4 regions of the Streptomyces sp. NPDC090499 genome follow, and region 2 is predicted to be linked to each of the others. Evidence: riboswitches for the same ligand, from Rfam matches in the RefSeq annotation. Region 2 holds a riboswitch; each other region holds the start of a gene.
What was found. A riboswitch is a leader RNA that binds a small molecule or an ion and turns the genes downstream of it on or off. The one in region 2 is predicted to bind S-adenosylmethionine.

Region 1 (3,618 bases), on a different contig from region 2:
GCGGGTCCGGGTAGCTCCAGACGACGTTCGGCGGGACGTCGCCCTCGCCGCGCCACGACCAGTACTCGGCGGTGCCCTTGTACGGGCAGCCGGTGTGGTGGTCGGTGGCTTCGAGCAGGTCGAGGCGGACGTCCTCGCGCGGGACGTAGTAGCGGGTGGGCAGGCCGGTCTCGAAGAGCAGGACCGGCCGACGGGTGTCCGCGACGACCGTGCCGTCGATCTCGACCACGAGGTGCCGGCTGCTGGGGATGGCGTCCACCCGCTTGTGCGGGTCGCGGGGGTGGACGAAGATCTCTTCCTCCTCCTCGTACCAGTGGTCGAGGCCCCGGCCGACGCGCCGGAACCACTCGAAGGCGATGTGGTCGGCCAGGTCGGCCGCCGGGAAGGTCCAGGCGGCGTTGGCCAGCAACTCGCCGTCGACCTCGACGTCGTAGAAGATCCGCGAGCCGGTGTGGGTACCGGTCGGCGGGTTCTTCGCGGGACGCAGGAGTTCCTCGCGCACCTCCGCGCGCGGGAACGCGTACAGCGGCACGGGAACACCCGGCTCCCAGACAAGGACGGGGTGCCGGCTGTCGACGACCGTGACGTCACCCTTGCGGCCGCGCACCCAGCGCTCGCTCGGCTCCCACAGGAGCCCCTCGGGGGTGGTCCGCACGGCTCGCGCGGTGGGGAATGTGGTCATGACCGGCTCTCCTTCGGGCTTGACACGCGGTGACTTCGGCGACGTAGGGGCGTTTCTCCCGCCAGGCGGCGAACTGCCGGAGCGGCCGGAGAACCAACCACAGGTACTCCCCGACGCTGCCACGGGCACGCTCCCACACCGAGACGGGTTCGAAGCCGGAGCCGTCCGGGTCGGCGAAGGCCGGCAGGGGTGCCACCGCCCGGTGCCGGAGGCGGGTCCAGGTGTTCGCGTTCCCCGGACAGGGCGTCACGTGACGGCATTGACGTACGCCAAGATCGATCCGTAGCATCGCCAACGGCATTGAGTGTCAGCGTCAGGCCCTGGCTCGCTGACCGGCAACCCTCCCGCGCGGTGGGGTGCTCCAGGTGAAAGCCCGGCGGGATCACCGATGACTCCCGCAAGCGCGTGGCCCCGTGACCGGGGCCGGAGACGGGGAGGTTCGACATGCGGCACAGCGATGACTCCGCTGCTTCCCCCGCCGACGCCACGGCGTACTCCCGGCTCGCGCGCCGGCGCCACATCGACCTGAAGCGCTCGACCAGCTGCCTCTGTCGGGCCTGACCGGCCCGGCTGCCGCCGGCTGACGTTCCGTCACCGGTCCCGGCCCCTTCGCGCCGTTCCCTCCCTCGCCGCCGGTTCCCGGCGTCGTCCGCATGCCAAATCCCCTGTCTGCACAGCGCATCCCCGGCCGGAGTCCCGATCCGCCGGGGCCGCACACACCGTCATGCCTCCGCGCATCCGTGCGCGGTCGTGCCCCGGTGACACGAGTAGGAGAAAGCCCTCCGTGACTGCACTTCCGGATTTCAGACCCTCCCGATGGGCGCCCCTGGCCGCGCTCCTGACCACCAGCGTCCTGCTGACCGCATGCGGTTCGGGCGACGACGGCTCCGGCGGCGGAAGCGGCCGGGCGAGGTCCGGCGGCACCCTGACCTTCGCGGTGGGCTCCGACGCCGGCTGCGTGGACCCGCAGCAGGTCGCCGGCAACGACACCATCTACTCGGTGCGCCAGATCGTGGACTCCCTGACCGACCAGGACCCGAAGACCGGCAAGATCGTGCCGTGGCTCGCCAGGAGCTGGGAGATCAGCTCCGACGCGACGACGTTCACGTTCCATCTGCGGCCGGGCGTCACCTTCAGCGACGGCTCGGAGCTGACCGCGCAGGTGGTCAAGGACAACTTCGACGCGGTGCCGGGCCTCGGCGCCCTGGGCACCCTCGCCGAGGGCTACCTGAGCGGCGCCAAGAGCACCACCGTGGTCGACCCGCTCACCGTCAAGGTCGCCTTCAAGCAGCCCAACGCCCAGTTCCTGCAGGCGACTTCGACCCACTCGCTGGGGATCGAGTCCTCGGCGAGCGTCAGGAAGAGCCCGCAGCAGAAGTGCAGCGACGGGGTGGTCGGGTCCGGGCCTTTCGTGCTCAAGCAGTACGTGCAGAACCAGTCGGTCACCCTGGACAGGCGCACCGGCTACGACTGGGGCTCCTCGCTCTGGTCGAAGCAGGGCGCGGCCTACCTGGACAAGCTGGTGTTCAAGGTCGTGCCGGAGGCGGGCGTACGGGCCGGCAGTCTCCAGTCCGGGCAGGTGGACGCGATCAGCAGCGTCGGCAAGGCCAACGAGGCGTCCCTCAAGGGCGGCCAGGTCACCCTCCGGAGCCGCGCCAACCCCGGTGTGGTGTTCGGCCTGGGGCTCAACAACGCGCGGCCCCTGCTGAAGGACGCGAAGGTCCGTCAGGCGATCTCGGCCGCCGTCGACCGGAAGCAGATCGCCGACACGGTCTACCCGACCGGCACCCGGCCCGCGACCAGCATCCTGGCGCACACCACGCCCGACTACACCGATCTCTCGGCGGACCTGGCCCTCGACACGGCCAAGGCCAAGTCCCTTTTGGAGCAAGCCGGTTGGAAGGCGGACGGCGACGGCGTCCGCACCAAGGACGGCAAGAAGCTGGCCCTGACCATCAGCTGGTTCCCCAACGCGGCCACCAACCAGCCCGCGCTGGAGCTGGTCCAGCAGCAGCTCAAGGCGGTCGGCATCGACGTGGTGCTCAAGCAGCTGCCGGTCACGCAGTTCGCCACGACGCTCCAGTCGGGTGACTTCGACGTGGTGTGGGGGAACACGACCCGCGCCGACCCGGACATCCTGCGCAGCTCCTTCTCCACCCGGCTGGCCAACTTCTACCACCTCCCGACCAGTTCGCTGGACACGGCGCTGTCCGCGCAGGCCGCGACCACGGACACCGCGAAGCGTGAGCAACTGATCGGTGAGGCACAGCAGTTGATCGTGCGGAACGCGTACGACGTGCCGGTGGTGGAGCTCCAGACCCAGCTGGGCGTCTCGAACAAGGTGCACGACCTGACATTCGACTCCGGCAGCCGCGTCCAGCTGCACGACACCTGGATCGGCTAGCGCATGCGCCGCTATGTGATCAAACGGCTGGCGCAGGCGGTCGGGGTGCTGTGGGCGGCGTACACGGTGTCGTTCCTGGTGCTGGACCTCCTGCCCGGTGACCCGGTCTCCGCGATGGCGGGTGCCGGGATGGACACGGGGCAGGTCGATCCGGCCCAACTGGCCAGGCTGCGGCACGAGTACGGCTTCGACAAGCCGGTGCCGGTGCAGTACGCGGAGTATCTGGGGCGGGCGGTGCGCGGGGACTTCGGCGACGCGGTCTCCACCGGCCGCCCGGTGACCTCCACCCTGGCCGACGCGCTGCCGCAGACGCTCCAGCTGACCGGGGCCGCACTGCTGCTGGCGGTGGTCCTCGGCGGCGGCCTCGCGGTGGTGGCGACGTACACCTCGCGGCGGTGGCTGCGGCAGTTGCTGCTGTCGCTGCCCCCGCTGGGGGTGTCGGTCCCGGCGTTCTGGGTGGGGCTGTTGCTGGTCGAGGCGTTCTCGTTCAACCTGCACTGGTTTCCGGCGTTCGGCAACGACGGGCTCAAGG
Region 2 (3,618 bases):
GCAACGCTCCGACCCGTACCGGGTTCGGTGTCGCCTGGGTGACGGTGTACATGGTGGGCCTGATCGGTGGTGGCAACGACCTCATCGCCACCCACTTCCACCTGTCGATCAACGACGTGACCTGGTTCGTCCGGATCTTCTTCTTCGCCGGACCGGTGATCGCGTTCATCGCCACCAAGCGGATCTGCATGGGTCTGCAGCGCCGCGACCGCGACAAGGTGCTGCACGGCCGCGAGACCGGCATCATCAAGCGGCTGCCGCACGGTGAGTTCATCGAGGTCCACGAGCCGCTCTCGCAGGAGCAGCTGCACACCCTCACGGCGCACCACCAGTACGAGCCGGCCCAGGTCGGCCCGGCGGTCGACGAGAACGGTGTCGAGCGCAAGGTCAAGGGCTCCGAGAAGCTCCGTGCCAAGCTGAGCAGCGCCTACTACGGCGAGGACAACCAGATCCCGAAGCCGACTGTCGAGGAGTACAAGGAGATCACGAGCGGCCACGGCCACCACTGATCGACCGCGTCGCCACGCCACAGCCGAAGGGCCCCGTCCGTACACCGGACGGGGCCCTTCGCGGTGCCCGGAGCTGGATAGGGTAGGCCCGAGACCGGTTATGTCCCGTACGACGATCAGGAGCGGCCGTATGAGCGCTGTGACCCCCGCTGGAGGCGACACCGCGGCGGGCCGTTCCTGGCCCGAGGTACTGAACGCGCTGCTGTACGGCCAGGACCAGAGCTCCGACGCGACGGCCTGGGCGATGGACCAGATCATGCGCGGCCAGGCCACCGACGCCCAGATCGCGGGCTTCGTCGTCGCCCTGCGGGCCAAGGGCGAGACCGTCGAGGAGATCAACGGGCTCGTCCGCACGATGTACGAGCACGCCAACGTCATCGAGGTGCCGGGCCGCACCGTCGACATCGTAGGCACCGGCGGCGACGGCGCGAAGACGGTGAACATCTCCACGATGTCGGCGCTCGTGGTGGCAGGCACCGGGGCGAAGGTCGTCAAGCACGGCAACCGCGCGGCCTCCTCCGCGTCCGGGGCCTCCGACGTCCTGGAGAAGCTCGGCGTCAACCTCGACCTGACCCCGCAGCGGGTCGCCGAGGTCGCCGAGGAGGCAGGCATCACCTTCTGCTTCGCCGTCAAGTTCCACCCGGCGCTGCGGTACGCGGGCGCCGCGCGCGGCCAGCTGGGCATCCGCACGGTCTTCAACATCCTCGGCCCGCTCACCAACCCGGCACGGGTCCGTGCCCAGGCCGTCGGCGTCGCCGACCCCCGCATGGCCCCCGTCGTCGCCGGCGTCTTCGCCGAACGCGGTCACTCCTCCCTCGTCTTCCGCGGCGACGACGGCCTCGACGAACTGACGACGACCGCCACGTCCCGCGTCTGGATCGTCCGCGACGGCAAGGTCACGGAGGAGACCTTCGACCCCCGTGACGTCGGCATCGGCCTGGTCCCCGTGGAGGCGCTGCGGGGCGGCGACCCGTCGTACAACGCGGAGGTCGCCCGCAGGCTGCTGGACGGCGAGCAGGGCCCGGTGCGGGACGCGGTGCTGCTGAACTCGGCGGCGGCCCTGGTGGCCCTCGACCCGGGCGCCGGGGCACTGGCCGAGCAGCTCCGGGCCGGCATGGACAGGGCGGCGGAGTCGATCGACTCGGGTGCGGCCAAGCGGGTGCTTGAGCGCTGGGCAGCCGCGACGAACAAGTAAGGGGCACGGCCGACGGTGCGGAGGCGCGGTCAGGCCCCGCCGGGCCCCGCCGTCGTGGTTGATCGCCGTTGCGGCGGAAAGAGGAAGACCGGCGCCGATGCTGGTGAAGTCGGCGACCGGCCTGGGTCTCATCCCGCCGCAACGGCACGCAACCCGACACGGTGTTGCCGACGGTGCCCAGCCGGCCAGGCTCCCGTCCCGTCATCCGGACACGGGTTGCGCGTCGGCGATCACTTCACCTAGGTTTTTTGCAGGTCATGAGTGACAGTCATGAGGCCCCGGCCGACTGTCCGGCAACCCTCCGTCCGTGGCGGGGTGCCCCGGGTGAAGACCAGGCCGTAGGCAGCGAGGTCTACGGCAAGCGCGGACCCCTCACGAAACACCAGGGGTCCTGGTCGTCGAGGGAGCCTTCTGTGAGCAAGCGAATGCGATAGGGCGCCGAGCCCCGCCTCCGCACACCCCTTTCACCCTTCCCCGTGCTTGAGCCGTACCGGTTCGCGCGGTGATTCCCCTTGCCTCTCACAGGAGTTCCGCCATGTCCGTCTCCACCGCTGTCGCCGCCCAGTCCGTCTGTGCCCCCCTGCCCGTTCTGGGCCGCGATGTCACCGTCCCGCTCGTCACCGGCGGCGAGGTCGCCTATGCCGCCCTCGACTACGCGGCCAGCGCCCCCGCCCTGCAGCGGGTCTGGGACGACGTCGCGGCGTACGCGCCCTACTACGGCAGCGTCCACCGAGGCGCCGGCTACCTCTCCCAGCTCTCCACGGACCTCTTCGAGAACGCCCGCCGGGCCGTCGCCGAGTTCCTGGACTGCCGCCCCGACGACCAGCTGGTCTTCACCCGCTCCACCACGGACTCCCTGAACCTCCTGGCCCGTGCCCTGCCCGCCGGCTGTCAGGTCTTCGTCTTCGAGACCGAGCACCACGCCTCCCTGCTGCCCTGGCAGGACGCCCGCGTCACCTACCTCGACGCGCCCCGCACCCCGCGCCAGGCCGTCGAGACCCTGGAACGCGCCCTCGCCGACCGCGATCCCCACGGCCCGGCCCTGGTCTGCGTCACCGGCGCGTCCAACGTCACCGGCGAACTGTGGCCCGTACGGGAGCTCGCGGCCGCCGCGCACGCCCACGGCGCCCGGATCGTCCTGGACGCCGCCCAGCTGGCCCCGCACCACCCCGTCTCCGTCCAGGACCTGGACGTCGACTGGGTCGCCTTCTCCGGCCACAAGCTGTACGCCCCCTTCGGCTCCGGCGTCCTCGCCGGCCGCGCCGACTGGCTCCAGGCCGCCGAGCCCTACCTCGCGGGCGGCGGCGCCAGCCGCAAGGTCACCCGGCGCGAGGACGGGGGAGTGGCCGTGGAGTGGCACGAGAGCGCGGCGCGGCACGAGGCGGGCTCGCCCAACGTGATCGGCGCCTACTCCATCGCCGCCGCCTGCAAGGCACTCACCGAGGCGGGCTTCGGCACGCTGGTCGCCCGCGAGCAGTACCTGATCGAGAAGGTGCGGGCGGGGCTGGCCGGGGTCCCCGAGGTCCGGGTCCTCTCGCTCTTCGGCGACGACGCCCCCCGCGTCGGCGTGCTCAGCTTCGTGGTGGACGGCTGGAACAGCTCCCACTTCGCCGCGGCCCTCTCCGCCGAGTACGGCATCGGCGTCCGCGACGGCCTCTTCTGCGCCCACCCGCTGGTCAGGACCCTGCTGGGCACCGACCCGCAGACCCAGGGCGAGTGCGGGGCGCCGGAGGCGGCACCGGGCGAGAAGTCCCTCAACGCGATCCGCGTGAGCTTCGGGGCGGGGACGCCGGACGAGCACGTGGAGCGCTTCGTGAACGCCGTGAAGGAACTGGTTGCCCACGGCGCCAAGTGGACGTACCGCACGGAAGAGGGCCGCTGCGTCCCGGCGGTGTGATCCAGGCCGACCTCAGG
Region 3 (3,618 bases), on a different contig from region 2:
GTCCCGACGGCCTGCGGATCGCCGTCGGGCACACCCTGCTGGCCCTGGACGACTGTTGTCCGGTCACCTTCCTGCCCGCCGTCCCGGACTGTCCCGACGGCAGCCACGCGGTGCTGCGCCCGCTGTACGAGGCCAGCGCGCACCGCTATGCGGGACCGGCCCTCGCGCCGGTGTTCAGCGACGGCTGGTCCGGCCGTATCGTCAGCACGCACAGCCGGGACATCCTGCGCGACCTCGACCAGCACTTCGGTGACGGCGCCGCCCGGCTCTACCCGTGCGGTGCCGAGGGCGGGATCGAGGCCGTCGAGCGGCTGTGCGCCGAGGACATCGAGCAGGCCGCCCAGCGCGCCGGACGCGAGGGCGGCGACCCGCAGGCGCTGGCGGTGCTGCTCGCGGCCCTGGCCGAGCTGGAGCGCCGGCTGACCGGGGCCGAGTTCCTGGTCGGCGATCAACTCACGGCCGCCGACATCGAGTTGTGGGTGGCGCTGGTGCAACTCGACACCGTGCACCGCAACCACCTCGACGCCGCCGCGGTGCACGCCGTCGCCGGCCACCCGGCGCTGTGGGCCTACGCCCGCCGGCTGGCCGCCCACCCGGCCTTCGGCACCCACCTGGACCTCGACGGCATCGCCCGCCGCCACCACGGCCGTTGCCAGGGCCTGGAGGCCGCCGGCGCGGCCGTCCAGATCCTGGACTGGGCGGGCCACGCGGCGGACGCACCCGGCTGTCCGCGCAGGTGAGAGCGGCCCGAACCGTTTCGCCAGTCGGACAGGCGTTGACATTCGTTCGGGCAACTGCGTTACTTGCGGACCAGAACGGTCATGAGCGTCAGCGTCAAGCCCTGGCTTGCTGACCGGCAACCCTCGCACCGCGGTGGGGTGCCCCAGGTGACGACCGGACCGACGACGTTTCGGCAAGCGACGATTCGGTAAGCGCGAGTGCCCCTCGGGGCCGGCACGACAGTGACAGGTGACGGACATGTACGCAGCCTCCAGCACGGCCCAGCGCCGCGCCGACGGCTGCGTACGCCCGTACCCGAGCCCGCTCGTCGCCGACCGCGCCGTCGACCTGCTCCGTGTCAACAGCGCCCTGTGTAGCGCGTGTACCGCACCGGGCTGTGCCCGCTGTCGGGTCTGACCAGGCCTTTCCGCCGGTTCCCCGCAGCTTCGCACCCCAGCGTCCCCGTCGAGACACCGGCCGTCCGGTGTGCCGCCGTCCGCCCCGCCCCGTGCCCCGCGCGCCTCCGCGCACCGCGCCGTGCCCGAACACGGCCCGGTGCGCGGCCCCCGCCGCGGGACACGTGGGTGTCCGACTCCGCCGGAGCCCGCCATGAGTGAACCCCCAGGCGCCACGATCGCCGCCCCCGAGGCACCCGCCGCCGACGAACCGTCACCGCCCCTCGCCGCACAGCGCGTTCAGCAGCTGCGCAGACCGGGACGGTGGATCGCCACCGCCGTCGTCCTGGTCCTGGCCGCCCAGTTCGTGCACGGACTGGTGACCAACCCCTTCTACCAGTGGGACCGCTGGGGCTACTGGTTCCTGCGGCCGACCATCCTCGACGGACTCGCCATCACCCTCGAAGTCACCGCCTACAGCGCGGTGCTGGGCCTGCTCGGGGGCATCCTCCTGGCCCTGGCCCGGCTCTCGAGGAGCCCGGTGCTGCGGGCGGTCAGCTGGACCTACGTGTGGGCGCTGCGGTCCATACCGCTCATCGTGGTCCTGCTCTTCCTCTACAACTTCAGCGCCCTGTACAAGACGTTGAGCATCGGCGTCCCCTTCGGGCCCGCCTTCTTCTCCTTCGACGAGTCGAAGCTCGCCACCGACATGGTCGTCGCCGTCATCGGCCTCAGCCTCAACGAGGCCGCCTACGCGGCCGAGGTGGTCCGCGGCGGCATCCTCTCCGTGGACCAGGGCCAGCACGAGGCGGCCGCGGCGCTCGGCCTGCCCAAGGGCTACCAGTTCCGGAAGATCGTGTTCCCGCAGGCGCTCAGGTCGATCACCCCGAACTACGTCAACCAGCTGATCGGTCTGATCAAGAGCACCTCGCTGGTCTTCTACGTCTCGCTGCTCGACCTGTTCGGCTCCGCGCAGAGCATGGGCTCCACCTACCCCGGCGACATCGTGCCGCTGCTCCTCGTGGTGACCGTCTGGTACCTGATCCTGACCAGCGTCGTCTCCGTGATCCAGTTCTACGTGGAGCGGTACTACGCCCGCGGCGCCACCCGCGCGCTGCCCCCGACCCCCCTGCAGAAACTGCGCGCCGGCCTCACCGAACTGCGCGCCCGCATCCGCCGGGAGGCCGCGGTATGACCACCACCGACACCCTGGAGACGGCCCCCGCCGCCCTGGAGATCCACGGCGTCCACAAGTGGTACGGCGCCCACCGCGTCCTCGACGGCATCGACCTGACCATCCGCCCCGGCGAGGTCACCGTCGTCATCGGCCCGTCCGGCTCCGGCAAGTCCACCCTCCTCAGGGTCGTCAACCACCTGGAGAAGCCCGAGCGCGGCCACGTCAGCATCAACGGCGAGCCGATCGGGGTGAAGCGGCAGAGCGGCCGGCTCAAGGAGCTGAGCGAGCGCGCCATCCTGGCCCAGCGCGGCCGGATCGGCTTCGTCTTCCAGAACTTCAACCTCTTCCCGCACCTGACCGTGCTGGACAACGTGGCCGCCGCCCCCGCCGCCACCGGGAAGCTCGGCAAGCCCGCGGCCCAGGCGCTGGCCAAGGAACTCCTGGAACGGGTCGGCCTCGGCGAGCGCATCGGCGCCTACCCCCGGCAGCTCTCCGGCGGCCAGCAGCAGCGCGTCGCCATCGCCCGTGCGCTCGCCCTGCGCCCCGGCGTGATCCTCTTCGACGAGCCCACCTCCGCCCTGGACCCCGAACTCGTCGGCGAGGTCCTCGCCGTCATCAAGGACCTGGCGACCAGCGGCACCACCCTGGTCATCGTCACCCACGAGATCGGCTTCGCCCGCGAGATCGCCGACCGGGTCGTCTTCATCGACGGCGGCCGGATCGTCGAGCAGGGCCCGCCCTCCGAGGTCCTCGACAACCCGCAGCACGAGCGGACCAGGGACTTCCTCAGCAAGGTCCTCTGAACCACCCCTTTCACCCGCCCCGTCACCTCTCTCATCACCTCACGAAGGACAGCCATGCCCACGCTCCTCACCCGACGCAGCCTGCTCAGAGGCATCACCGCGGCCACCGCCGTCGCCTCCCTCGCCACCGGGCTTGCCGCCTGCGGGGGCGACAGCGACGCGGCCACCACCACCTCCGCCGCGAAGACCGGCGAGGTCGTCATCGGCCAGGTCTCCAACGGCGCCGCCACCCAGACCACGATCAAGGTCTCCGAGGTCAAGTCCATCAGCGCCGAACTGCCCGCCTCGGTCAGGAAGAGCGGCAAGCTCGTCATCGGCGAGGGTGCCCTGCCCGCCGGGTTCCCGCCGCTGGCCTTCGTGGGCAGCGACCAGAAGACCCTCACCGGCTCCGAGCCCGACCTCGCGCGCCTGGTCGCCGCGGTTCTCGGTCTGAAGCCGGAGATCCAGAACGCCACCTGGGAGAACATGTTCGTCGGGATCGACAGCGGCAAGGTCGACGTGGCCTTCTCCAACGTCACCGACA
Region 4 (3,618 bases), on a different contig from region 2:
CCGGCCAGCTGCGGCCAGTGCATGTTCAGCAGCGGGCGGGCCATCAGCTCGGTGACCCGGCCGCCCTGCCCGGCGGCGCCGCCGAGCGGGCGGTCGTACATCGCCTTGACGAGGTCCACGCCCGGTTCGGTGAGGAGCGGGCCGACGATGCCGGTGACGAAGTCGGAGGAGAACTCCCGCAGGTCGGCGTCGATGAAACAGACGATGTCCCCGGTGGTGACCAGGAGGGAGCGCCAGAGGACCTCGCCCTTGCCGGGGACGGCGGGGATGCGGGGCAGGATCGCGTCGCGGTGCACCACGCGGGCGCCGGCGGCCGCGGCGACGGCCGCCGTGCGGTCGGTGGAGCCGGAGTCGACGACCACGATCTCGTCGACGAGCGGCACCTGCTGCATGAGGTCGTGGCGGATGATCGCGACGATGTCGCCGACGGTCTCCTCCTCGTTGAGCGCGGGCAGCACGACGCTGACCGTCTGCCCGGAGGACCGTTTGGCTGCCATGATCTTGTGCAGGGGGCGGTCGGTTACGGACCAGGAGCGGGTGGCCAGCCAGCGCTCGGCTTCTTCCAGCACGGTCAGCGGCTCCTCACTGTCACGGTCACACGACGAGGTGTGATCCATCTCGCGGTTCGGACGACTCTCTCAACTGTCCTGGCCTTCGGTTACAGTCTTGAACAACGCCGATGACCATCGCATGTCCTGGGGTCACCCGGCGTTGACAACTACATACCGCTCATCCAGAGGGGCAGAGGGAAACGGCCCGATGAAGCCCCGGCAACCCTCCAGTCGGTACTCGTAGATCACTGTCGATCGCCGCGAGGCTCCCGGCTAGGGAAGGTGCCAAATCCGTCTCACGGCGAGATGCGTCGTGAGGAAGATGAGGAGAAAGGGCCTCGCCTCACATGGCTGTGCAGACTGTTGCAAGCACCACGGATTCCACCGTCGACCTTGGTCCCGCCGCCGCCCTGAGCTGCCGCGAGTGCGGTCACCGGGTGCCGCTCGGCCCGGTCTTCGCCTGCGAGGAGTGTTTCGGCCCGCTGGAGATCGCGTACGACTTCTCGGCCTACGACACCGAGGAACTCCGCAAGACGATCGAAGCGGGTCCCGCGAACATCTGGCGCTACGCGCCGCTGCTGCCCGTCCCCGCGGACGTGGCGACCAAGCCGAACATCAACCCCGGCTGGACCAAGCTCGTCCAGGCCGACAACCTGGCCCGCGAGCTCGGGGTGACCGGCGGGCTGTACGTGAAGGACGACTCCGGCAACCCGACGCACTCCTTCAAGGACCGCGTCGTCGCCCAGGCCGTCGAGGCCGCCCGCGCCTTCGGCTACACCACCCTCTCCTGCTCCTCCACCGGCAACCTGGCCGGCGCGGTCGGCGCCGCCGCCGCCCGCGCTGGCTTCCGCTCCTGCGTCTTCATCCCGCACGACCTGGAGCAGGGCAAGGTCGTCATGGCCGCGATCTACGGCGGCGAGCTCGTCGGCATCGAGGGCAACTACGACGACGTGAACCGTTTCTGCTCCGAGCTGATCGGTGACCCGGCCGGCGAGGGCTGGGGCTTCGTCAACGTCAACCTGCGGCCGTACTACGCGGAGGGTTCCAAGACCCTGGCGTACGAGATCTGCGAGCAGCTCGGCTGGCGGATCCCGGACCAGCTGGTCGTCCCGATCGCCTCGGGATCGCAGCTGACGAAGATCGACAAGGGGCTGCAGGAGCTGATCAAGCTCGGTCTCGTCGAGGACCGGCCGTACAAGATCTTCGGTGCCCAGGCCGAGGGCTGCTCGCCGGTGTCGGTGGCCTACAAGGAGGGCCACGACGTGGTCCGCCCGCAGAAGCCGAACACCATCGCCAAGTCGCTGGCCATCGGCAACCCGGCCGACGGGCCGTACGTCCTCGATATCGCGCGGCGTACCGGCGGCGCGGTGGAGGACGTCACCGACGAGCAGGTCGTCGACGCCATCAAGCTGCTCGCGCGGACCGAGGGAATCTTCGCGGAAACCGCCGGCGGAGTGACGGTTGGAGTCACCAAAAAGCTCATTGAGAATGGGTTGATTGATCCGGCGAAGTCGGTCGTTGTACTCAACACCGGTGATGGACTGAAGACGCTGGACGCGGTGGCGGGGACCGGACTCACCGCGACCATTCGCCCGAATCTGGAGTCTTTCCGCGAGGCCGGGCTCGCCTGAGTCCCCCGAGAAATAGGGCGTTGCCCGGACCGGAGGTAAAAACGTGAGCGTCACCGTTCGCATCCCCACCATCCTGCGCACCTACACCGGTGGCCAGGCCGAAGTCGCCGCCGAAGGGGCCACGCTCGGCGAGGTCATCTCGGACCTGGAGAAGAAGCACACCGGCATCTCCGCGCGGGTTCTGGACGACCAGGGCAAGCTGCGCCGGTTCGTCAACGTGTACGTCAACGACGACGACGTGCGCTTCGAGCAGGGCCTGGAGACCGTCACCCCGGACGGCGCCGGCGTCTCCATCATCCCGGCCGTCGCCGGAGGCTGACCTGCGGCCCCGCTTGACAGGCTGATCGAATGACCGAACATTACCTTCGGTAACGCCGATCACCGACTGTTCATCCGATTGCCCCCTCCGTGAGAGAAGCGGAGGGGGCAATTCTGTGTGGTTGAGCGCGGTACAGTTGGGGAACACGGTCCCGATCTCCAGGTCGGGAGCCCCGTATTCGATACCGCGAGCCCGACAAGAAGTAGCCAAAGTGCGCGGGTTATATGCGGCTTTTGTGGCCTTTATGGGGCCCGACTTGCCCTGAATTCGGCCGAATTCTTGCTACATTCCGGACCCCTTCCGTCCAGAATTCTCGTCCGATTGACCTGTTGCAGACGGCAGTTGGACAGATACATTCAGCCGCGGTCGACGCGTTCCGGCGCACGCCCCCAACCAATGGGGGGTGAGGTCTGACCCGGATCCGCGAAGTGTGGATCTGTGCAAGGGCCAGTAATAGGGGAGTTAGGCATGGCTCAGGGCACCGTCAAGTGGTTCAACGCGGAGAAGGGGTACGGCTTCATCGCGGTCGACGGTGGTGCGGATGTTTTCGTCCACTACAGCGCGATTCAGATGGACGGCTACCGCACCCTGGAAGAGGGTCAGCGGGTCGATTTCGAGATCTCGCAGGGCCAGAAGGGGCCGCAGGCGGACATGGTCCGGCTGGCGACCAGCTGAAGCACGCGCCGACTGACAGCGACGTTCTTCTGTATTTCTTCGAAGGGCTCGTGCCTCCCGGGGCACGAGCCCTTCGGCATGTCCCGGGCTCCCGGCCCGCAGGTCCCTGGCTCCCGGCCCCCGTGCCCCGGGCGCCGGCCCGCAGGTTCCGGGCCTCCGCTCCTCATGTCCTGGGCCCCAGTCCGCGAGAGCCGCTTGCACTCGCCTAGGCCGAGTGCTAATCATTGGCGTTAGCACTCTGAAGGTGAGAGTGACAACGAAGGACCGGGTCGGTGAGGCCCGCAGGCCGGGTGGGGCAAGGAACCCACGGGTCGGCGAGCCGTCCGTCGCGGGCGCGGGCGCGGTCCGAAGACTCACCCCCAGTCCTGGAGGGACCACTTCACATGGCCAAGATCATCGCGTTCGACGAGGAGGCGCGGCGCGGCCTTGAGCGCGGTATGAA

Region 1: another riboswitch for S-adenosylmethionine. It lies ahead of ACIQVL_RS37175 (putative leader peptide); the one in region 2 lies ahead of ACIQVL_RS02080 (aminotransferase class V-fold PLP-dependent enzyme).
Region 3: another riboswitch for S-adenosylmethionine. It lies ahead of ACIQVL_RS20575 (amino acid ABC transporter permease); the one in region 2 lies ahead of ACIQVL_RS02080 (aminotransferase class V-fold PLP-dependent enzyme).
Region 4: another riboswitch for S-adenosylmethionine. It lies ahead of thrC (threonine synthase); the one in region 2 lies ahead of ACIQVL_RS02080 (aminotransferase class V-fold PLP-dependent enzyme).

The regions. Positions count from the first base shown of each region.
Region 1 covers NZ_JBIVXP010000014.1:14,173-17,790, reverse strand. The annotation lists gene ACIQVL_RS37180 (DUF427 domain-containing protein) at 1-682, opposite strand, end outside; SAM riboswitch class IV at 979-1,092, shown strand; gene ACIQVL_RS37175 (putative leader peptide) at 1,127-1,243, shown strand; gene ACIQVL_RS37170 (ABC transporter substrate-binding protein) at 1,467-3,086, shown strand; gene ACIQVL_RS37165 (ABC transporter permease) at 3,090-3,618, shown strand, end outside.
Region 2 covers NZ_JBIVXP010000001.1:452,927-456,544, reverse strand. The annotation lists gene ACIQVL_RS02090 (cytochrome bc complex cytochrome b subunit) at 1-509, shown strand, start outside; gene trpD (anthranilate phosphoribosyltransferase) at 640-1,704, shown strand; SAM riboswitch class IV at 1,958-2,074, shown strand; gene ACIQVL_RS02080 (aminotransferase class V-fold PLP-dependent enzyme) at 2,240-3,601, shown strand.
Region 3 covers NZ_JBIVXP010000005.1:281,145-284,762, forward strand. The annotation lists gene ACIQVL_RS20570 (glutathione S-transferase C-terminal domain-containing protein) at 1-740, shown strand, start outside; SAM riboswitch class IV at 818-941, shown strand; gene ACIQVL_RS20575 (amino acid ABC transporter permease) at 1,330-2,310, shown strand; gene ACIQVL_RS20580 (amino acid ABC transporter ATP-binding protein) at 2,307-3,095, shown strand; gene ACIQVL_RS20585 (ABC transporter substrate-binding protein) at 3,150-3,618, shown strand, end outside.
Region 4 covers NZ_JBIVXP010000007.1:169,158-172,775, forward strand. The annotation lists gene ACIQVL_RS26070 (glucosyl-3-phosphoglycerate synthase) at 1-569, opposite strand, end outside; SAM riboswitch class I at 727-880, shown strand; gene thrC (threonine synthase) at 899-2,182, shown strand; gene ACIQVL_RS26080 (MoaD/ThiS family protein) at 2,226-2,501, shown strand; gene ACIQVL_RS26085 (cold-shock protein) at 2,970-3,176, shown strand; gene groL (chaperonin GroEL) at 3,560-3,618, shown strand, end outside.